3 regions of the Halomonas sp. AOP7-B1-5 genome follow, and region 2 is predicted to be linked to each of the others. Evidence: predicted binding sites of a transcription regulator. Region 2 holds the regulator's gene; each other region holds the start of a gene.

Region 1 (7,789 bases), on a different contig from region 2:
GCAAGAGCAGTTCAGCAGCGTGCTGAGCGACCTTGGCCTGCTGCGCCAATAAACACCCTATAGAGCAATGCTGTGTTATCCCAGCGGCCAATGTGCCGCTGGGTGCGTCTGTTCGTGACGTCCCTGTCCGAAACGACTGGGCGTGTGCTCCCGGAGAATTCCAATGACTAAATTGAATACCAACCAGTGGCTGGCGGTGGTACTGGCGCTCTTCGCTGCTGCCTATTTGGCCATGGCGTGGCAAGTGCCTACGTTTCCGTTGCCACGCCCGGTCGATTCTGACCTGTTCCCCAAGGTATTAGGTGTCGCTCTGCTGCTGCTGGCGGCCTTTCTGTTTTTTGAAAAACCTGGCGCGATAGCCGGCGCAGATGAGATTGACGAAGAAGCCACTCAGGGCCCGCTGCTGCTGACGCCTTGGGCGCGCGTTATTGTCACGTCACTGGCGATTGCAGCGTATGCGCTGCTACTAGTGCCGTTAGGATTTGTCCTGGCTTCCACGCTGCTATGCGTAGGGTTGACTGCCTACTACGGCTATCGCCGCCTAATAGTCAACATTGCCACGTCGTTGGGAGTGGTATTAGCCCTCTATCTCACCATGACACGGGTCATGGATGTGTATCTACCGACGGGCGTTTTGCCTTTCTAAACAAGCCGTTTTAGCAGGTCTTTAAGAGGGTAACTCTCATGGATGCCTTGAATAATCTTATGTACGGCTTTGGCATCGCGCTTGAGCCGATCAATATCGCTTACGTTTTTGCCGGCGTGTTTGCTGGCACGATTATTGGCATGCTGCCGGGGTTAGGCCCCATCAGTGCACTTGCCTTGATGATTCCGATTACCTTTGCCATGGAGCCATCTTCTGGCTTGATTCTCATGGCGGGAGTTTATTACGGGGCTATTTTCGGTGGCTCCACGTCATCCATCCTGCTTAATGCGCCAGGGGTGGCGGGCACGGTGGCTACTTCGTTTGACGGCTATCCCATGGCCAAGAAAGGGCTGGCGGGTAAAGCGCTTGCCATAGCCGCCTATTCATCTTTTGTGGGCGGCACGGTGTCGGTCATTTTCTTGATGCTGGTGGCTCCGTTGCTCTCCAAGGTGGCGGTTAGCTTTGGTCCGGCTGAATATTTTGCCCTGATGGTATTGGGCCTGACCGCCGTTGTGTCGCTGTCTGATAAGTCGCTGGTAAAAGGCTTAATCGCCGCGGTTGTCGGGGTAATGATCTCGATTGTCGGCATCGATATGCAAACTGGTACTGAGCGCTTTACCTTTGGTTCGGCGCAGTTGCTTGACGGCATTGATTTCCTGGTGGTCGCGCTGGGTATTTTTGCGCTCGCTGAGGTGTTCTACATGCTGCTGCGTGGCGGGGGCGGTAAAGAGACGCCACGCAATGCGATTGGCTCGCTAAAACTAACCCGTTCTGAAGTGAAAGAGATCGCCGGACCGGTTGGCCGCAGTTCGGTACTGGGCTTTTTCACCGGCGTTTTGCCTGGTGCTGGCGCCACTATTGGCTCGTTTCTGGGCTACAGCATGGAAAAGCGTATTGCCAAAGATGGTAATACCTTCGGTCAGGGCAACATTAAAGGGGTGGCAGCTCCTGAAGCCGCCAACAATGCGGCGTGTACCGGCTCATTTGTACCATTATTGACGTTGGGTGTACCGGGTTCGGGCACCACGGCGGTACTGCTGGGCGCGCTGTTGGTGATGGGCGTTACACCTGGCCCGATGATGCTTGAGCAACGCCCGGACGTGTTTTGGGGCGTGGTAGCCAGTATGTATATCGGCAACATCTTCCTGCTGGTCTTGAACCTGCCGCTGATTCCGCTGATTGCCAAAATTCTCGACCTCCCCAAGCCGCTGCTGCTGTCGCTGATTCTAATCTTCTGCATGATCGGCGTTTACGGCATGAGCTTTAGCGTGTTTGACCTGCTGCTGCTGTTGGGCTTTGGCCTGCTGGGCCTGGGCATGCGCCTGTTTGGCTTCCCGGCGGCCCCGCTGATCCTGGCGTTGATTCTGGGCAATATCATGGAAGAGTCCATGCGCCGTGCGCTGCAGATCTCCGGCGGTGACTGGACGACGTTTATTGATAAGCCGATTTCACTCTCGCTGTTGGTAATCGCGTTACTGTCGCTTGGCTTACCGCTGTTGAAAAAGCGTCGTAAGCGGGCGGCAGCGGCTGCCGAATAAGCATTTTTTAGTGCTTTTTTAAGTACTTTTTGGGTACTTCTTTAAGTGCTCTTTCAAGCTCTAATCCAAAACGCCCTGGAGTTTCCTAGGGCGTTTTTTTGTATCTGAAGCCTTAACGTGCACTGTTGGTGCAAAGCGTCGTCCTGGTGCATAAGAAGTGTGCGCCGCAAATGCATGGACGCGCTACCGCAGTGCAAAAGATCAGAATGGTAGCTTTTTAAATATATCCAAGCAATTGATTTAAAAGTTAATACTAGCTTTTGTTTCAATGTGGCGCACCCCTTGCAAATGCTAGTGGCTAAGTCCTCGTGGACGTACCGAGTCGATGCCGTACCCATAATAATCACGCGTAATGGCAGTCAGCTCGGTCGCGAAGCCCTCATAACAAGCCCCAGCTATAAAGGGTGCAAGGAGATTCAAGTGGCCATACAACATCACAATGTCCTTTCTCGCCGTTTTATTACTTCTCTACTGGCCGCCGCAGTGATGGGTGCAAGCGCCCAGGCCATTGCCCAAAGCGGCGATCAGAACGACGACCCGATCAAGGTCGGTATCCTGCACTCTCTGTCCGGCACCATGGCGATCAGTGAAACCGTTCTCAAGGATACGGTCGAGATGCTGATTGAGCAGCAAAATGACGCTGGGGGCTTGTTGGGCCGCCAACTGGAGGCGGTAGTGGTTGATCCGGCCTCTAACTGGCCGCTGTTTGCCGAACGTGCCCGTGAACTGCTGGCCCAGGAAGAGGTTGATGTCATTTTCGGTAACTGGACGTCGGTATCGCGTAAGGCCGTGCTGCCGGTGGTCGAAGAGTTAAACGGCCTGCTGTTCTACCCGGTGCAGTATGAGGGCGAAGAGTCATCAGAAAACGTGTTCTACACCGGGGCGGCGCCTAATCAGCAGGCCATTCCTGCCGTTGAATATCTGATCAATGAAGTCGGCATTGAGCGCTTTGCGCTGATCGGTACCGACTACGTTTATCCGCGCACCACTAACCGTATCCTCGAAGCCTTCCTTAAGGATGAGCACGGTATTGCGCAAGAAGACATCATGGTCAACTACACACCGTTCGGCCACTCCGATTGGCAGAATATCGTGTCAGAAATCCGTCGTTTTGGTGAAGAGGGCAAACCGACCGCCGTGATTTCGACGATTAACGGTGATGCCAACGTGCCGTTTTATACCGAGCTTTCTAACCAGGGGATCGACGCCGCCGATATTCCGGTTATCGCCTTCTCGGTTGGCGAGCAAGAGCTTACCGGTATTGATACCGGCCCGCTGGTGGGCCACTTGGCTGCCTGGAACTACTTTATGAGCGTCGATAACGACGATAACTACGACTTTATCGACGCCTGGATCGATTACACCGGCGACGAAGAAACCGTCACCAATGACCCCATGGAAGCGCACTACATTGGCTTCAACATGTGGGCCGAAGCGGTGCGTAAAGCGGGTACTACCGATGTCGATTCGGTAAAAGACGCCATCATCGGTGTGACCGTACCCAACCTTTCCGGTGGCTATGCGGCGATGATGCCTAACCACCACATCACCAAGCCAGTGCTGATTGGTGAAATTCAGGACAATGGCCAGTTCGACATCGTTTGGCAAACGCCCTCAACGGTAGCGGGTGATGCCTGGTCTGATTACCTGCCCGGCTCGCGTGATCTGATTGCCGATTGGCGCAAGCCCATGGAGTGCGGCAACTTTAACGTCGTGAACGGCTCGTGCGGTGGCAGCACCGCCGCTGAAGAAGCCGAAGCGGCACTCGCCGAGTAATTAACTGCGCTAAAACATCTCCCTTGCCGCGCCCCGGCGCGGCAAGGAGCACGCTACCTTCTCACCTGGATAACCAAAGGAAGAACCCTATGAGGCGTTTCCTTTCCTTGGCGATGCTCTGCTGCCTGCTGTTGGGGGTCACCCTCACCGCGCAGGCACAAACAAACACCGCCAATTCCTCACCTAATGATACCGCTGCGCTTGCGCTTCTTGACGCACTGGATGTTGATTCTTACCGCGATAAAGGCGAGGCCATCACCGCCATTTTACAAAGCGACGACGAGCGCGCCCGTGATTGGCTGCAGGCCCTGCTGGATGGCCGCTTGCAGCGTGCCGACGATGGTCAATTTGTTGTCGTACTCGATAACAGTGGCCGCGAGTGGCCGGTGGCAGACGCCTTGACGAATGAACCGCTGGGTGAAATGTCACGTCGCGATCTGGACCGCGTGGGCATCAATAACGCCCTGCGTAACCAGCTGCGCAGTGCGATTGCCGTGGTGGATCTCTACTCGCCCAATCTGGAACGCCGCCGCACCTCCGCCGCTCGACTGCTGGGCGAAGTGGACAGCGAGCTGGTCGAACCGATCAATGAACTGATACTGGAAGAAGACGATAGTCAGGTGCGCACCCGGCTAAGCCAGGCGGTGGCGATTTATCGCGCCGAGCAGGGAGAAATGGCCGGCGTCGAGGCGCTTACCGGCAGCCTGCATCCCCGTGCTCGGGTGGCTCTGAACCGCGCAGCCAATGGCGACGACCCGGTAGTTGCGGATGCCGCCCGCGCCGCGCTTGTCAGCGTGGAACAGAACCTGAAAATCAACCGTGGGGTTGAAACGCTCTACTTTGGCTTGAGCCTGGGGTCGGTACTGGTACTGGCCGCCATTGGTCTGGCGATTACCTTTGGCGTGATGGGTGTGATCAACATGGCCCACGGCGAGCTGATGATGCTGGGTGCTTACACTACCTGGATGATGCAGCAGCTATTGCCCGGCCAGCCGGGGCTGGCGCTGGTGCTATCCATCCCGGCCGGCTTTCTGGTCGCCGCCCTCGTGGGTGTCGCGATTGAGCGCAGCGTTATTCAGTTTCTGAAAGGCCGCCCGCTGGAAACGCTGCTCGCCACTTTCGGTATCAGCCTGATTCTGCAGCAGCTGGTACGCACCGGCATCTCACCGCTTAACCGCACGGTGATTACCCCTGAGTGGATGAGCGGCTCGCTGGTGATCAACGATGCGCTGTCGCTAACCATTAACCGCATGGTGGTGCTCATCTTTGCCTTGGTCGTTTTCGCCGCGTTGATGCTGATTATGCGCCGCACGCGCCTGGGGCTTGAAGTGCGTGCCGTGACCCAGAACCGCGCCATGGCACGCTCCATGGGCATCCGTGCGACACGTGTGGATATCATGACGTTTGCGCTGGGTTCGGGGGTTGCCGGGCTTGCCGGGGTCGCGCTTTCCCAGCTCACCAACGTGGGGCCGAACCTCGGCCAGAACTACATCATCGATTCGTTCATGGTGGTGGTATTCGGCGGTGTGGGCAATCTGTGGGGGACGCTGGTGGCCGGGCTGTCGCTGGGCGTGATCAACCAGGTGCTGGAGCCCTGGGCGGGCGCGGTGCTGGCCAAGATTATCGTACTGGTGTTTATCATCCTGTTTATTCAAAAACGCCCGCGTGGACTCTTCCCGCAGAAGGGCCGGGCTGCGGAGGGCTAACCCATGATGACACGATCTTTTTCAAAACCGTCACTTTCAACAACCCCGTCACCATCAAGCCAGTTTTGGCTCACCCGCCCGTTTGGCGAGCGCGCCACGCAGATTTTCCTGGGCGTGTTGTTGGCTGCGCTGCTGCTCGTCACGGTGCTGCATACCGTGGTGCCTCAAGGTAGCCCGCTGCACGTTAACGCCTACACGGTTAACCTGTTCGGCAAGTACTTAAGCTATGCGCTGCTTGCCGTTGCGGTGGATCTGGTGTGGGGTTATCTGGGCATTTTAAGCCTGGGCCACGGCGCATTTTTTGCCATTGGAGGCTATGCCATGGGCATGTACCTGATGCGCCAGATTGGTGACCGGGGCACCTACGGCCACCCGGAGCTGCCGGATTTCATGGTTTTCCTGAGCTGGGACAGCCTGCCCTGGTACTGGCAGGGCTTTGATATGGCCTGGTTCTCGTTTGCCATGGTGCTGCTGGCGCCGGGGCTTCTGGCACTGGTGTTCGGCTTTCTGGCGTTTCGCTCGCGGGTTACCGGGGTGTATCTCTCAATTATTACCCAGGCGCTTACCTTTGCGCTGATGCTGGCGTTCTTTCGTAACGAAATGGGCTTTGGCGGCAACAACGGCCTGACCGATTTTCGCGAGATTTTAGGCTTTAACCTACGCAGCAACGACACACGTCTGGGGCTTTTCCTGGCCACCGGCGTCGCACTCGCGCTGAGCTATATCCTGTGCCGGGCGATTGTTTCCAGCAAGCTGGGCCGGGTGTGTGTGGCCACACGGGATGCTGAAGCGCGTACGCGCTTTATCGGCTACCGGGTGGAGCGCTTTCAGCTGTTTGTGTTTGTGGTTTCCGCGATGATCGCGGGGCTGGCCGGTGCGCTTTACGTGCCTCAGGTGGGCATCATTAACCCCAGCGAGTTCTCCCCGCTGTTCTCCATCGAAATCGTACTCTGGGTTGCACTTGGCGGGCGGGCCACCCTGTATGGCGCGGTCATCGGTGCGATTTTAGTCAACTACGCCAAGACCATCTTTACCGGGGTAATGCCCGATGCCTGGCTGTTTGCCCTGGGCGCGATGTTTGTTCTCGTGACGGTATTTCTACCCAAAGGCGTGGCGGGGCTTCTGCGTAAGCGCCGCCGTGCCGCTACATCAGACAGCGCGGGTACTCAGGAGGCTATCGTATGAGTTTGCTGCAATCACTCAAAGCCCGCGACCGGGTGTTTGACTTTATGGCGCCAGACGCCTCGCCAGTTGATGTTCGCCATGGCCCGATTCTGTATATGGAAGACGTCACGGTAAGCTTTGATGGCTTCAAGGCGATCAACAACCTCAACTTGACCATCGATGACGGCGAACTGCGCTGCATTATCGGCCCCAATGGCGCGGGTAAAACCACCATGATGGATATCATCACCGGCAAGACGCGGCCCACCGAGGGCAGCGTTTGGTTCGGCAGCCGCCATAATTTGCTTCATATGAACGAGCCGGAGATCGCGAGCCTCGGCATCGGGCGCAAGTTTCAAAAGCCCACGGTGTTTGAAGCGCTAAGCGTGTTTGAAAACCTGGAGCTTGCCATGGCGACTGACAAACGAATATTGCCCACGCTAACGGCGCGCATGACCGGCGAAATCAAGGACCGCATCGACGAAGTGCTGCAAACCATCGGCTTGGTGCCACTGCGCTATCAGCCCGCCGGGATCCTCTCTCATGGTCAAAAACAGTGGCTGGAAATTGGCATGCTGCTGATGCAGCGCCCTCGCTTGCTGCTGGTGGATGAGCCGGTCGCGGGGATGACCGAGCAGGAAATGGAGCGTACAGCCGAACTGCTGACCGGTTTGGCGGGTAAGCAGTCGGTGGTCGTCGTGGAACACGATATGGGTTTTGTGCGCTCAATTGCCCGCAAGGTGACCGTGCTTCACCAAGGAAGTGTGCTGGCCGAAGGCAGCATGGATCAGGTCTCAAGCGACCCCAACGTAGTCGAAGTGTACCTGGGTGCTGACGACGAGGAGGCTGCCTGATGCTGGCAATTGAAAAGCTCAACCAGTTTTATGGGGAAAGCCATACGCTATGGGATCTGGACCTGGACGTACCCGCTGGCCAGTGCACCTGCGTGATGGGCCGCA
Region 2 (7,789 bases):
CGCATTATTTATTGCCGACCAGCTATTTGGTGATGCGCTGGATCGAGCGACGACCATTCATTATCGCGTGCGAGGCCCCTGGGCTTCGCCGCAGGTTACTTTAGAAGGCCCCCAATGACCGCAATTAAGAGCGATATAGAGTCCGCTGTTTCCATTCTGCTCACGCCGGGTGGTCTCGACCTTGATGGCCTTGATAAAGGCCTTGAATACGCCATGGGTGCGGGTGTGGATTATGCTGATCTGTACTTTCAGCGTACCTGGACGGAAGGCTGGGTATTAGAGGACGGCGAAGTCAAAGAAGCGAGTTATAACATTGATGGTGGTGTCGGCGTGCGTGCGCTGGCAGGCGAAAAAACCGGCTTTGCCTACTCCAACCAAATTACGGCCGATGCGCTGATCGATACCGGACGTACGGCGTCAGGTATTGTGCGTAGCGGCAAGCGTTTGCCTGGGCAGGTAGTAAAGCCTGTTGCCGCAGCATCTTTTTATGCGGGCGTGGACCCTTTGGCGGGGCTAACCGCTGAAGAAAAGGTTGCCATGCTAAAAGACGCCGATCGCGCGGCGCGCGCAGCAGACCCAAGCGTTACGCAGGTTAGTGCGTCGCTTTCGGGTACTTACGAAGTGGTCATGGTGCGCGCCAGTGACGGCACGTTGGCGGCTGATATTCGCCCGCTAGTGCGTTTTAACGTGAGCGTGATTGCGGTGAAAAATGGCCGTCGAGAGCGGGGCGGCTCAGGCGGTGGTGGACGCTACTCGATGTCGCGCCTGCGCGATGAAGGTGTCGCTGAGCGTTACGCTAAAGAGGCCGTACGCCAGGCGCTGGTGAATCTTGAGGCCGTTGACGCGCCCGCCGGGCAAATGCCTGTGGTGCTGGCGTCGGGCTGGCCGGGTATTTTGCTGCATGAGGCTGTGGGCCATGGCCTTGAAGGTGACTTCAACCGTAAAGGCAGCTCGGCGTTTTCCGGGCGTATGGGGCAGCGTGTGGCGGCTAAAGGCGTCACCGTGGTGGATGACGCTACCATTGTCGACGGGCGCGGCTCGTTAAGCATTGATGACGAAGGCACACCGGGCCAAAACACCCCGCTGATCGAAGACGGTATTCTGACCGGCTATATGCAGGACAAGCTGAATGCACGGCTGATGAATATGGCGCCAACCGGTAATGCGCGCCGTGAGTCGTTTGCGCATTTACCCATGCCGCGTATGACCAATACGGTCATGCTGGCAGGCCAGGATGAGCCTGAAGATATTATCAAAAGCGTCAAGCGCGGGATCTACGCCGTCAGTTTTGGTGGCGGCCAGGTGGATATCACGTCGGGTAAATTCGTGTTCTCCGCCAGTGAAGCCTATTTAATCGAAGACGGGCGTATCACCGTGCCGGTAAAAGGTGCCACGCTGATAGGCAATGGCCCCGAGGCGATGGGCCGCGTTTCCATGATTGGCCATGATATGGCACTGGATACCGGTATTGGCGTGTGCGGTAAAGAAGGGCAGGGCGTACCGGTAGGCGTAGGTCAGCCCACGCTAAAATTAGATGAGCTGACCGTTGGCGGTACGCAGTCTTCTTAACGGGGTTGAAGCTTAGGGCGTTAAAGCGCCAGCGTCTCGCGTAGATGTTTAAACAGTTTACGCGAGCTGGTGGGCGGTTTGCCCTGGTCACGTTCGCGCTGGGCATTACGGATTAATTGACGTAGCGCCTGGCGATCGGCGTCGGGGTATTCCGCCATGAACAGGTCAACGGCAGGATCGCCTTCTTCAACCAGCCGGTCCCGCCACTTTTCAAGGCGGTGAAAAGCATGATCACGCTGCTCTTTTTCCTGCTCGATTGAGTCAAATACTCCTTGAATCGCGACCAGGTCCTCTTTACGAATGAGCTTGCCGACGTACTGCATATGACGACGACGCCCTTCGTGGGAGCGGATACGCGAGGTCTCTTCAATGGCCCTGAGCATATCGTCAGAGAGAGGAAAACGAGCACGCTCGGCGGGCTTCATGGCGATTAAGGTTTCGCCAAGCGCTTGAAGCGCATGCATTTCGCGTTTGAGTTGCGATTTGCTCGGCCGCTCTTCGGGCTCTTGAGTATCAAAGGGCTCGGGGCGTAGTTTCGGCATAATTAAACTCACAGACAAGATTCGTTGGCAGCATTATATCAGGCTGCGACCATAACATTGATTCGGCGATGCAATTCGTACGAAAAAGGAGGCCATATGGCACAGGCATTTGATGCATCCTCGCAGCAGGCACTTCTGACAGCACGTGCAGAAGAAGCGCTGGCCCTGGCCAAACGACTGGGCGCAGATGCCGCCGAGGTTGGCGCAAGCGTCGATCAGGGCACGGGTGTCAGCGTGCGCTTGGGTGAGGTGGAAACCGTTGAACTTTCCCGCGACCAAGGCATTGCGGTAACGCTTTATGTGGGTAAGCGTAAAGGAAGTGCGTCTTCAAGCGATGCAAGCAGCGCCTCTATTCAGGCCGTGGTTGAAAAGGCATTGGCGATTGCCCGTTACACCGGTGAAGACCCGGTCGCTGGGCTTGCAGATGCTGACCAGATGGCCACTGAGCTTCCGGATCTGAAAGTGCATTATCCGTGGGCGCTGACCACCGAACAGGCTATTGAGATTGCGCTTGCCTGTGAGCAGGCGGGTCGCGATGTTGACGGTATTAGCCAGTCAGAGGGCGCTTCGCTCTCCAGTGGCGAAGGTGTTCGGGTCTATGCCAATAGTCACGGCTTTTTAGGCACCCAGAAAGGCAGCAGTCATTCACTTTCCTGCATGTTGATCGCGCAGGATGAGAGCGGCATGCAGCGCGATTACGACTATACCTCTGCGCGTAACCCTCTGCATTTACGTGACCCTGCTGAGGTTGGCCGAGAGGCGGCTGCGCGCACGCTACGCCGGTTAGGCGCCCAGTTACCCCCCACGGGTACATTTCCAGTCCTGTTTGATCCTTCGCTATCTGCAGGGTTAATCGGTCATCTGCTCAGCGCCTTGGCTGGCGGCGCGCTGTATCGTCAGTCCTCTTTCCTGTGCGATCGTCTGGGGACACCGCTTTTTCCCGAGTGGTTCAGTCTTGAAGAGCGACCCATGGAAGTTGGAGCCACGGCCAGTACGCCGTTTGATGGTGAAGGCGTTCAAACGCGCAACAATCGCTTTATCGATCAGGGGAGCATCGCAAGCTACATGCTCTCATCCTACAGCGCTCGTCGCCTGGGCATGCAGACCACCGGGAATGCGGGCGGTGCACGCAATGTGCGCCTTGACGCGCCCTTGAAAACACGCGAAGCGCTGCTCAAGGAAATGGGGCGGGGTATCTGGGTAACCGAACTGATGGGGCAGGGCGTCAACGGGGTGACCGGCGACTATTCCCGCGGGGCGGCAGGTTTCTGGGTCGAGAATGGTGAAGTTCAGTATCCAATTGAAGAGTTCACCATTGCCGGAAACCTGGAGCGCATGTTCTCAGGATTGGTCGGTATCGGCAGCGATACTGATACGCGTGGTAGTGTTCATACGGGTAGTTGGCTGATTGATGCGATGACGGTGGCGGGTAGCTAAGCGCTACTGGTCTTCGTCAAAGCGGGCGTCGAACAGGGCTTGTATGGCTTCAAGCGCGTGTTCGGCGTCGTCACCTTCCGCGTGAATACGCAGTTCGGTGCCGCAAGGTGCGGCTAACATCAAAAGCGACATGATATTGGCAGCGTCAGCCATTTGCTGCTGTTTGTACACGTGAATTCTGGCGGAATATTGCTGACCGCACTTGACCAGTTTGGTTGCTGCGCGGGCATGTAGGCCACGTTGATTGGTAAGTGTTAGCGTTCTTTCTGGCACCCTGGTTCCCTTTCTCCGAGTGGTGTCATTAATGATGTATGCAGTATGCGTTTACTGAGCGCTAGGCGCCTGCTCTGCCAATGAAGCTTTATCAAGCGGCTCTGCTTGCGTGCCGCTTAACGTATATTGCAGGCCAAGCTCGCGATGGCGCAACTGTACTTCGCCTATTAACGGCGCAAGCTTTTGGGCCAGCTGCTCGGCGATATACACGGAGCGGTGCTGCCCGCCAGTACAGCCGATGGCCACGGTCATATAGCTACGCTGACTATTCTGATAAGCTGGCAGCCAACGTTCTAGCAAAGCCTGAATGTCGTTGCTCATATCTTCGACAATCGGATAGCCGCGCAGAAACGCAATAATCGTTGCGTCACGTCCTGTGTACTGACGTAGCGTTGGGTCCCAGTAGGGATTGGGCAGGCAGCGCACGTCAAACACCAAATCTGCATCCATGGGCACGCCGTGCTTGTAGCCAAACGATTCAAAGGTAAGCGTTAGCTGGTCTTTGTGCTGGTGGGCGACCTGATCGGCTATGCGCCGGCGCAAATCGTGTACCGATAAACGTGAGGTGTCTATCCTAAGATCGGCTAAGTCGCGTATCTCATTAAGCGTCTCTTCCTCTTTGGTGATCGCCTCTTCAAGCGTCATATGGCTATCACGCGTTAATGGGTGGCGTCGCCGTGTGGCAGAGTAGCGCTCAAGCAAAATACGCGCATCGGTGGTCAGATAGATGACCTGGCAGTCAATGGGGCGCTGACGCAGCTCATCAAGCAGCGTTGGCAATCTTTCCAGCGCCGTAGGCAAATTGCGCGCATCAATACTCACTGCTAGGTGCGTACGCCCGCCTTCTTCGCAAAGTTCATCTACCAGCGAGCCAAGCAACATTGCAGGCAGGTTGTCGATGGCATAGTAGCCAATATCTTCCAACGCCTGTAAAGCGATAGATTTACCGGACCCTGAGCGGCCGCTAATGATCACCAGTTGCATAATGGCTCTCTTTGCGTGCTTTGGTAAAAGCATGGATGTGAAAGCGAGAAGAGATGCCAAACGCTCTACAGGCTACGTTGCTGTCTGCTCACGAATTTTACTCATAAGCAAATCAAACAACTCACGCTGGCTATTGGTTTTTCGTAACGCTTGGCGTGTGCTGGCATCGTTCATAATGGTGGCTACCTGGCCCAAGAGCGACAGATGTGTATCATCGGCCTCTTCAGGTACCAGCAGCACAAATACGAGATCAACCGGATCACCGTCTATAGCGTCAAAATCAACGGGCTCTGATAGCTTTAGAAAACCTGCGATGGGCGTAGCGCAGTGAGGGCTACGTGCATGGGGAATGGCAACGCCGTTGCCGATCCCCGTGCTTCCAAGTCGTTCGCGACCAATCAGTCGGCTGAACACTTCTTGGCTGTCCAGGCTAGGTGTGTTTTGAGCGATAAAGGTGCTGAAAAACTCCAGCACCCTTTTTTTGCTGCCCCCAGGCACATCGTAAAGCACGCGCTCCGGGGGGAGGATAGTTTCCAACGTCATTGAGTTAACGCACGCCTGCGCCTTGGGCGCGAGCTTGTGCTTTTTCCTTATGCTTAACGAGTTGACGATCGATTTTATCGGCTAATGCGTCGATGGCTGCATACATATCGACATCTTCCGCATCGGCATGCAGGTCGGCGCCTGCTGCATGAAGGGTGCATGCCGCCTGCTGGCGCTCCTTCTCAATGGATAAGGTTACTTGTACCGTGGTGATATTGTCGTAATGGCGTTCGACGCGTTCAAGCTTTTCATTAACATAGTCACGCAAGGCGTCAGTCAGTTCTACGTGATGACCAGTGATGTTTACTTGCATTGACGTACTCCTTATCCATCGGACTGTATTTCGATTGTAACCCTTTTTACGGTGTTGCAAAGCCCTTGTCGCGAGTTTTGCTGTTTCTCTTGTACAAAACTGTCTCAAGACCTCCTAAAAGCCTACCTTAAGCGACGGCGTTCACTGGAGGATGGAATGCCCAATGACTCGCGGTATTTGGCCACAGTACGCCGTGCCACCGTAATACCTCCCTCTTCAAGCAGCGTGACCAAACGGCTGTCTGAGAGCGGTTTGCCAGGGGGTTCGTCCTGGATCAGCTTCTTGAGCCGGGCGCGAATCGCCGTGCTTGAGTGGCTGTCGCCCCCGTCTTGACCGCTGATCTGGCTTGAGAAAAAGTATTTAAGCTCAAAGACACCCCGTGGGGTATGAATATATTTCTGCGTTGTCACACGTGAAATGGTGGATTCATGCATTTCCACGGCTTCTGCAATATCCGCAAGAATCAAAGGCTTCATGGCCTCTTCACCTTGCTCTAAAAAGCCGATTTGACGGGTGATGATTTCGCGCCCTACGCGCAGCAGTGTATCGTTGCGGCTGGAGAGGCTTTTGATTAACCAGCGTGCTTCTTGCAAGTGCTCTTTTAAAAACTGGTTATCCTGGCTCTTGTCGGCACGCTTGATCAAGCTGGCGTAGTCGGGCTGGATGCGCAGGCGAGGCAGAGCTTCAGGGTTAAGCTCCAGGTGCCAGCCTTCATGATCGTGGCGTACCACCAGGTCAGGCGTGATATAGCTATCATCGGTCACCCCGTAAGCGCTACCGGGGCGTGGGTCCAGGCTGCGGATCAGGCCAATCACATCGTCTAGCTGCTCATCGTCCAGCCCTAGGCGGCGCTTGAGTAGCCGAATGTCATTTTTGCCGAGTGCTTCCAGAAACTGGCGTACCAGACGGCGCGCCGGGACAAGCAGGGGAGTGTCATCGGGCAGGGTAGCCAGTTGAAGCATCAGGCATTCGCGCAGGTCGCGGGCAAAAACGCCGGTCGGCTCAAACTGCTGCAAACGCATCAGAATGGTTTCCATCTCGCGCTGGCTAAGCGCTTCGATATTTTGAGCGCGCAACCCGTCGCGAATATCGTTTAAGGGCTGCGTCAGGTAGCCGTTGGCATCCAGCGCGTCGATCAAGCTTTCTGCAATCTGCTGTTCACGTGCGCTGAAGTCGGTCATGGCGAGCTGCCAAAGCAAATGACCGTGCAGGCTTTGTCCCGCTGCCTGGCGCTCAAAGTCAGGTCCCTCAGTGCTGCTGCCTGAGCTGCCTACATCCTGATAGGTGTCGGACCAGTCGCTATCAACGGAGAGTTCATTGGGTATGCTTTCCGCCCACTCCGCTTCCTGCGTTTCAACGGCTGCCTGCTCACCGAATTCATCTTCCTGTTCCAGCATCGGATTGGCATCCAGCGCCTGCTGAATTTCCTGACGCAGATCCAATGTGGATAACTGGAGCAGGGCAATGGCCTGCTGCAGCTGAGGTGTCATGGTCAGCTGCGTACCGATACGCAATTGGAGAGAAGCTTTCATGACCATCTGAGAACCACTCGTTACTCGGAAAGCTTTACCCTAGTGCGAGTCATGTTTATGTGCAAGTGCAATAAGCATGCCATTGATAATAATTCTGCTGCAGATCCCTGTTTAGCAGTGAACATAAATTTAAAGACGGAAATCAGCACCCAGGTAAACTTCTCTGACCTTCTGGTTATTGAGAATAGTCTCTGGGCTGCCGCCCGCGATGATATGACCATCGCCCACAATGTAAGCAATATCGCAGATATCCAGCGTTTCGCGCACGTTATGGTCAGTAATTAACACGCCGATATGGCGCTGCTTCAAGGCACGAATGATACTTTTAATTTCGCCGACGGAGATGGGGTCGACCCCGGCAAACGGCTCATCCAGCAGTATGAAGGCAGGCTCTGTGGCCAGTGAGCGGGCAATCTCGACCCGGCGCCGCTCGCCACCCGAAAGGCTCATGCCCAGGTTGTCGCGGATATGCGTAATATGGAAATCTTCAAGCAGCGCTTCGAGGCGTTGCTCGCGGCCAGCGCTATCTAGATCTTTGCGGGTTTCCAGGATCGCCATAATATTATCCGCCACCGACAGTTTGCGGAAAATAGAGG
Region 3 (7,789 bases), on a different contig from region 2:
CGCGATCATAAGCACGATGGCGCTCTTCGCCAAACACGGTGACGTTCATCTGTGACAGGGCACCGTTTTCAACCAGCTGCTCGACCAGGTGGTGGCCGACCATACCGTTACCAATAATAATCACGTTGCGTTTAGAGGTGATGGACATGGCTAAGCTGCCTCCAGCGTCGATGAGGGAGTGGGTGGGGTATCAAGAAGCAGGGCGTTGGCATCGGCTTCACCAAACAACAACGCCTGGCGGCAGGCGCCCAGATCGGTTTTGGCTAGCGCCTGGGCGAAATACCAGGGGCCGGAATGGGTATCGCCATACAGCACGGCGCCTTCAAGCCTTCCGTTGCGCAGTAACAGGCGGCGGTAGTCGCCGTTTTCCGGGTCGCTGTAATGCAGTACTTCATGTTCTGGCGCGGCCTCCGTGGGGCCAAACGCGTAGAGGGCCAGGCCGCTGATTTTAAGCTTGGTAGCGGTTGGCGCCTCACGATAGCGGACGCTGCCATCGCCACACAGCGTGTTGGCTAACACATCTACCTGGCGCCAGATCGGCTCGACCAGGCCGTAGGTGTGCTGCTCGAACTGGCAACACTCGCCCAATGCATGAATATGCGGGTCGGAGGTAGTGAGCGTGTCATCAACCATGATGGCGCGCTGTGTAGCCAAGCCTGCCTGATGGCCAAGTTCTGCGTTAGGTGTAACGCCGGTTGCCACGATGACGCTTTGGGCAGGCAGGCGCTGGCCATCCTCCAGTACAACGGCGGCCAGGCTTCCCGCGCCGTCGTCTTCAAAATGGCTGATGCGTGCATTGGTTAAGATGGTCAAGCCACGTTGGGTAAGCGTCGTTTCTAGAAGCCCAGCGGCCATGCTATCCAGCTGACGATTCATTAACCGCTTACTTCGCTGTAGAACGCTGACGCTGGCACCCCGCTTGCGAAGCCCTTCAGCGGCCTCGAGCCCCAACAGCCCGCCGCCGACCACGACGCATTCCCCGCCCTGCAAGGCAAACTTTGCGAGCGTGTCGGCATCTTGCAGGGTACGAAACCCATGCACGCCGTTAAGGCCAATGCCGGGTACCTCGGGCAGCGTCGGGCGTGAGCCGGTGGCAATCACCAGGCGGTCATAAGTTAGCGTGCGGCAGGGAGTGACAACGCGCTGTTCTGCACGGTTGATCTCCAGCACGCATTCATTTAAGTGCAGGGTGATACCTTGCTTGGCGTACCACTGCGCATCCCGCAAGGTGAGGGCGCTAGGCGGCATTTCATCGGCGAGCAGTGGCGATAGCAGTATCCGGTTATAAGCGGGAGATGCTTCTGCACCAATCACCGTTATTTGCTGGGGTCGGTGAGGCAATTTAACGACCGCCTCTAGCAGACGCTGGCTCGCCATGCCGTTGCCGATAATGACCAAGTGATCATCAGACGAGCACCGAGAGATAGCGATCATGGGTTGCTCCTTACTGTTTCGCGCTTGGCTGCCAATACCTGTCTACAAAGACCTGGCTACAAATATCTGGCAGCGATAAATGCTGTCGTGGCGCAGCGCTGAAGAAAAAACAATAAAAAAGCCCCTGAGTTAGCGTCCCGGGCAAGTGGATTGCCAGGAAAACCGTATCAGGGGCTTCGTTGCCCGGTAGCTGAGGCCAAACCCGTTCGTGGGTTAAGCACAGAGCAGCCACCGTTGGCTGCCAGCTAGACTTGAATTTATCTAATCAGTACAGGGCAATTAATCAGCCAAACATCGCTCGTTATTTATTTTTATATTACTTATCAATAGGTTGATTTAAATAAATAGGTTGAAGAAAGCGCCTTTTCAGCCGCTTAAGCTCAGCCTGCGCACGCTCTTGGTGCGCTAAGCGGTAAAGATGCACCGAGAGTAGTCAGCGTTTGAAAATAAACTGTCTACACGGTCGGTCGAAAGATATTCTATTGTTTATTAACCTGCTGTTTAAGCTGGTATTTTTATTTTAATAGGCTGGTTGGCGCAGGCCTTGCTATTACCTTGGTAACAAGCAACAAAGCACAGACGGGTTTATCGGCACAATAAAATGCAGCCATCGAGTTTGACGGGCAAATAACAACGCTAACGCCATCAGACGACAGGCCATTAATAAATGTGTCCAATCCCAGCAGTGCGACATTCGGCACCGGTGCAGGTGTCCCTGAGACAACGGCGTCCAGGCAGGCTTCTTATGAGGCTCGCTTGGGCGCTTTTTGCTTTTTAAGCGGGAGGAAATCAGTATGTCCCAGGCCACACGCTCGGCTTGTAAAGCAAACACGACGTGCCCTTATTGCGGTGTCGGCTGCGGCGTAACCGCCACTGTGGCAGGCGGCACAATCAGCGCGGTTGAAGGCGACCGCGACCATCCCGCCAATTTTGGCCGGCTGTGTGTGAAAGGCTCGGCACTGCACGAAACCCTTGGCCACCATGACCGGCTCACCACGCCCTGGGTCGATGGCCAGGCCGTTGACTGGAATGTGGCATTAACCACCTTGGCAGAGCGGTTGCAAACGACTCGCGCAACTTACGGCGCAGAGTCCGTGGGTGCTTACCTTTCAGGTCAGCTATTAACCGAAGATTACTATGTGGCCAATAAGCTGTTTAAAGGCTTTTTAGGCACGCCGCACCTGGATACCAACTCGCGACTCTGCATGGCTTCTGCCGTGGCGGCGTATAAACGCTCGTTGGGCGCAGACGCCGTTCCCTGCAACTATGAAGATATTGAAGAGGCCGAACTGGTGGTGCTGGTGGGCTCGAATCTGGCCTGGAACCACCCGGTGCTTTACCAGCGCTTGAAGGTCGCCAAAACGCGCAATCCGCTGATGCGGGTGGTGGTCATCGACCCGCGCGTGACCGACAGCTGCGAAATTGCCGACCTGTACCTGGGCATCGCACCCGGCAGCGATGCGGTGCTGTTCAATGGCCTGCTGGCCTGGATGGCTGAGAATAACAAGCTGGATCAGCTCTATCTGGATCGTCATACACAAGGTTTCGACGAAGCGCTGCTGGCTGCGAGCCACTGCGACATTGATGACGTGGCGGCGATATGTGATATCGACCCTGAGCGGCTGGAGACCTTTTACTACTGGTTTGCCAGCCAACTCCATGTCGTGACGCTCTACTCCCAGGGCGTCAATCAATCCACCAGCGGTACTGATAAGTGCAATGCGATCATCAACTGCCACCTGGCTGGCGGCAAAATCGGCTTGCCGGGAGCAGGGCCTTTCTCGATTACCGGCCAGCCCAATGCCATGGGCGGGCGCGAAGTGGGCGGGCTTGCCAACCAGCTGGCCGCGCATATGGATTACCACACCCCCGGCGCCCTCGGCCGGGTCACCCGCTTTTGGGCGACGGAAATGTTAATGCCCGAACTGCCCCTGGCGCCTGGCTATAAGGCGATTGAGCTTTTTGACGCGGTTGAGCGGGGCGAAATAAAGGCGCTGTGGATAATGGCCACCAACCCGGCGGTCAGCTTGCCGGATGCCGCCCGCGTGCGGCGTGCGCTTGAAAAGTGCCCGCTGGTGATTGTGTCTGAATGCGCCAGCCATACCGATCTACTGGCCTACGCCGATATCATTCTGCCTGCGACTGGGTGGTCGGAAAAAGACGGCACGGTGACCAACTCCGAGCGGCGTATTTCACGCCAGCGTGGCTTGCTACCCGCGCCAGGCCAAGCGCGTCACGACTGGTGGATTATGTGCGAAGTTGCCAAGCGGTTGGGCTTTAAGGAGGCGTTTGACTATAGCCATCCCCATGAAATTTTTGACGAGCACGCGCGCCTTTCCGGCTTCGAGAATGAGGGGGAGAGCAAACGGCTCTTCGATATTTCCGGTTTGGCGGGGCTTGGGCGAGAGGCCTACGATGCGCTGGCGCCGATTCAGTGGCCGGTTACCTTTTCAGCGCCTCACGGAACGGCGCGGTTGTTTGAAGACGGTGAATTCGCCACGCCTGATGGGCGCGCCAGTTTCATCGCCATAACGCCTCGCCTGCCGGGGCAACGCTTGAGTGACGCCTATCCGCTGCGCCTGAATACCGGGCGTATTCGCGACCAGTGGCACACCATGACACGCACGGCACGTGCGCCCCGGCTGATGAATCATCGCCACGAGCCATTTATCGAACTCCACCCAAGCGATGCCGCGCGCTATGGCATTGGCGATCAGCAGCTGGCAGTATTGTCCGCCGCCAGCGGCGAGTATCGGGGGCGAGTGCGTATCTCAAACGCCCAGCGGCGTGGCGAGGTGTTTATTCCCATGCACTGGAGCGATGCGTTCAGTAAATCGGCGCGTAGCGGCGCCATGCTGGAGGCCATCACCGATCCCGTTTCAGGCCAGCCGGAAGCCAAGCACGGCGCGGTGGCACTGGCGCCGCTGAACACGGCTTGGGAGGCAACGCTGTTGATTGCCCAGCCATTAGGGGATAATAGTCAGGAAGTGCCCGCGTGGTGCAAAAGCGATTACTGGGCGCGCGTACCCATGCAGGGCTGTCAGCGCTGGCAGCTGGCTGATGCAAATCCGGTACATGACTGGCTGGCGCTACTCGCCACGTGGCTACCCGATGAGGCTAGTTTGTGGTGTGAAGACAGCGGTAAGGGTCGCCTGCGCGCTGCGGCTATTGTGCAAGGCAAGCTGCACTGGTGGTTAATGGTTGGCCCGCCGCGCGAATTGCCGGGGCTTGCCTGGCTTGAAGCACGTTTTAACGAAACAGCCATAAGTGATAAGCACCGGCGCCGGCTGCTGGCGGGGTGTGATGATGGCGCAGCGGATACCGGCCCTGTGGTATGCAGCTGCCACCAAGTGGGCCAAACGGCGATTGTTAATGCCATTCGTACCGGTGATAGCAGCGTGGAAGCCTTGGGTGCACGGCTTGCCTGCGGAACCCAGTGCGGTAGTTGTTTGCCTGAATTGAAGTCCCTGATTGAAGAGGAGCGTTCACATGCGCGTGCTAAGCAAGCGTCTACTACACAAGTGGCCTGAGGCTTTGATGTGCTTTACGCAGCGTGTGCTGTCGCCATTTCAGCGCTCCACGCGCAGCGCACCAAGCGTGCCTTCGCTTAAACTACGCGGCGATTGCACGGCCGGGCATGTGTATCTGGTCGGCGCGGGCAGTGGGGATATGGAGCTGTTAACGCTGAAAGCCGCGCGGCTGTTAATGCAGGCTGATGCTATCGTGTATGACCGTTTGGTAGGCGACGATGTGCTGGGGCTGGTTCCGCTTTCCGCCGAGCGCTACTACGTCGGCAAGGCCAGCGGCCATCACAGCATGCCGCAGGCGGAAATTGGCGCCTTGATGGTCAAACTGGCGACCGCCGGCAAATCGGTGGTGCGCTTGAAAGGCGGCGACCCCGGTATATTTGCGCGTATGGGCGAAGAGCTTGCCGCCCTGGCGGATGCCAATGTGCCCGCGCACATTGTGCCCGGCATTACTGCGGCGTCTGCCGCTGCCGCAAGCCTGGGGATTCCGCTCACCGACCGCGGCCACTCTCAGCAGTTGCGCTTTATTACCGCCCAGCTCTGCCGTGAGGGTGGCGCGCCCGACTGGCAAACCCTGGCCCGCCGTGATGAAACCCTGGTGTTTTATATGGGGCTTTCCAAGGTAGAGGCCATTTGTGCAGGGCTACGCCAGGCCGGGCTGCCCGATGAGTGGCCGATCATGCTGGTAGCCAATGCCAGCCTGCCCGAACAGCAGGCGCTGGTGGGTACGCTTAAAGACATGCCCCAACGCCTGGCGGACCATCCGCTGCCGTCACCTTGCGTGATTCTGGTAGGCAGCGTGGTCAGTATGGTGGCGAGCAGCCCCGCGAATGCGCTTGCCTCAGCGGGCATCATCGAAGCGGTCGACCCGGCGTAACGTCGGGAACAGGCGCATCCACAGGCCGACCACCGCCAGCGTGCCCACGCCGCCAATCACCGCGGCGGGCACCACGCCAAACCCGGCCGCCATACTGCCCGCGCGGAACTCGCCCAATTCATTGCTTGAGCCAATAAACAGCATATTGACCGCATTCACCCGGCCGCGCATTTCATCCGGCGTGGCTAGCTGAATCACGGTGGTGCGTACATAAACGCTGATCATGTCGGCCGCACCCGCCACCAGCATGGCAATCATCGATACCCAGAACAGGGTCGAGAACGCGAATACCAGATTCGCCAGACCAAACACGGCCACGGCGGCAAACATCACATGCCCCGCGCGACGCTTGATGCCGCGAACGCCAAGATAAAGCCCCATCAATAGCGCGCCCACCGCAATCGCGCTGCGCAATGCACCCAAGCCTTCCGGGCCCACGTGCAGGACTTCCTGAGCGTAAATGGGCAGCAGTGCCACGACGCCGCCCAGCAGCACGGCAAACAGATCCAAGGATATGGCGCCCAGAATAATCGGCTGATAGCGGATATAGCGAATGCCGGCAGAAAAGCGCTTCCAGGCGGTACTTTCTAGAACCTTGGCTTTCTCGACATAGCGCACCGGTACCAGCACCAGTAAGGCCAGCGCGACGATAAAGCACCCCAAGCACACGGCATAAGCCAGGCTGCCGCCGCCCACACTGTAAAGCACGCCGCCCAGCAAGGGCCCGCTAATCACCGCGACTTTCATGATCGAGCTATTCAGCGCAATGGCCTGAGCAAGCTGAGCGCGGGGCACAATATTGGGCAACATACTTTGCAGCGTCGGGCCGGTAAACGCCCGAGCACAGCCAAACAGAGCCAGCACGGCATAAAATTCAATAACGCTACCGTGATTGGCCTGGGCCAATAAAAGCAGCAGCGCGCTACAAATGCCCTGTACCGCCCAGCTGAGTTGCAGAATGCGCTTGCGCGGAAAGCGGTCGACCACATCGCCTGCGGGCAGCAGTAAAATCACCATAGGCAGAAACTGCGCAAGCCCCACGTAGGCCAGCGACATGGCGTCTCGGGTAATGTCATATACCTGCCAGGCCACCACAATGGCCTGAATCTGCATGGCAAACACTGCCGCTAATCGAGAAAGAAGAAAGCTTAGAAAGCCCGGTTGGCGATGAATGGGAAGCAGCGGGACATCGGTAGCGGCAAGCGTGTCGTTATCGGGGGGCATGGGCGGTATCTTGGTTATTAAAAGAATGTTAGCAAGCGAATTTTCATAATTCTATCGCTTATAGCGCCAAACATGGATCAAAAAGCCCGTACATTACGCTTGGCTAATGGCAAACCGGTTAAGGGCTTTTTTCAACCAGTGGTTGAAGTCACGCGGTGGCTGCCCCATGTTAATTAACACGCTATCAATAGAAAAGGATGTTAATGATGCAAAAAGTTATGCCTAACCCGGGTTTCGGTACTTTTCGCCTGGAAGGCGATACGCTTAAAGAGAGTATCCATGCGGCGCTTGAAGCGGGCTACCGTCATATCGACACTGCCCAGTTTTACGGTAATGAGAAGGGTGTTGGCGAAGCGATTCGTGACAGCAGCGTGCCGCGTGGCGACATCTTTCTGACCACCAAGGTGTGGCACGACAATCTGGCGCCGCAGCGCCTGAAAGAGAGCGTCGATGAAAGCCTAGAAAAGCTCGGCACCGATTACGTTGACCTGCTGCTGATCCACTGGCCATCGCCGGATAACGAAGTGCCGATGAAAGAGTATCTGGCCGCTCTCAAGGAAGTGAAAGCGGTGGGCAAGGCGCGCCATATTGGTGTATCCAACTTCACCATTGAACAGCTTGATAAAGCGGTGGAGATTTTGGGTAAAGGCGAAATCCTCACCAACCAGATTGAAGTGCATCCTTTCCTGCAAAACCGCAAGCTGGTTGAGCGCTGCGAGCATCACGG

Evidence for each region. Region 2 encodes sigma-54, which starts transcription at its own class of promoters, with help from an activator protein. Its sites were predicted from a motif close to TGGCACNNNNNTTGCTNT; they were not measured.
Region 1: a site for sigma-54 is predicted at 2,456-2,473, ahead of urtA (urea ABC transporter substrate-binding protein). Genes of this name have one in related genera too.
Region 3: a site for sigma-54 is predicted at 1,968-1,985, ahead of ACT3XD_RS16095 (nitrate reductase). Genes of this name have one in related genera too.

Annotation. Positions count from the first base shown of each region.
Region 1 covers NZ_JBQTDC010000021.1:47,478-55,266, reverse strand. Annotated here, with positions in the region: gene ACT3XD_RS11730 (Bug family tripartite tricarboxylate transporter substrate binding protein) at 1-52, shown strand, start outside; gene ACT3XD_RS11725 (tripartite tricarboxylate transporter TctB family protein) at 164-646, shown strand; gene ACT3XD_RS11720 (tripartite tricarboxylate transporter permease) at 685-2,184, shown strand; gene urtA (urea ABC transporter substrate-binding protein) at 2,671-3,960, shown strand; gene urtB (urea ABC transporter permease subunit UrtB) at 4,050-5,666, shown strand; gene urtC (urea ABC transporter permease subunit UrtC) at 5,673-6,851, shown strand; gene urtD (urea ABC transporter ATP-binding protein UrtD) at 6,848-7,684, shown strand; gene urtE (urea ABC transporter ATP-binding subunit UrtE) at 7,684-7,789, shown strand, end outside.
Region 2 covers NZ_JBQTDC010000001.1:130,615-138,403, reverse strand. Annotated here, with positions in the region: gene ACT3XD_RS00685 (YhdP family phospholipid transporter) at 1-118, shown strand, start outside; gene tldD (metalloprotease TldD) at 115-1,569, shown strand; gene yjgA (ribosome biogenesis factor YjgA) at 1,590-2,111, opposite strand; gene pmbA (metalloprotease PmbA) at 2,208-3,548, shown strand; gene ACT3XD_RS00665 (HPr family phosphocarrier protein) at 3,552-3,821, opposite strand; gene rapZ (RNase adapter RapZ) at 3,873-4,805, opposite strand; gene ptsN (PTS IIA-like nitrogen regulatory protein PtsN) at 4,878-5,348, opposite strand; gene hpf (ribosome hibernation-promoting factor, HPF/YfiA family) at 5,353-5,661, opposite strand; gene ACT3XD_RS00645 (RNA polymerase factor sigma-54) at 5,784-7,199, opposite strand; gene lptB (LPS export ABC transporter ATP-binding protein) at 7,323-7,789, opposite strand, start outside.
Region 3 covers NZ_JBQTDC010000039.1:1,343-9,131, reverse strand. Annotated here, with positions in the region: gene nirB (nitrite reductase large subunit NirB) at 1-148, opposite strand, end outside; gene ACT3XD_RS16100 (NAD(P)/FAD-dependent oxidoreductase) at 151-1,434, opposite strand; gene ACT3XD_RS16095 (nitrate reductase) at 2,229-4,964, shown strand; gene cobA (uroporphyrinogen-III C-methyltransferase) at 4,924-5,838, shown strand; gene ACT3XD_RS16085 (MFS transporter) at 5,803-7,062, opposite strand; gene dkgB (2,5-didehydrogluconate reductase DkgB) at 7,260-7,789, shown strand, end outside.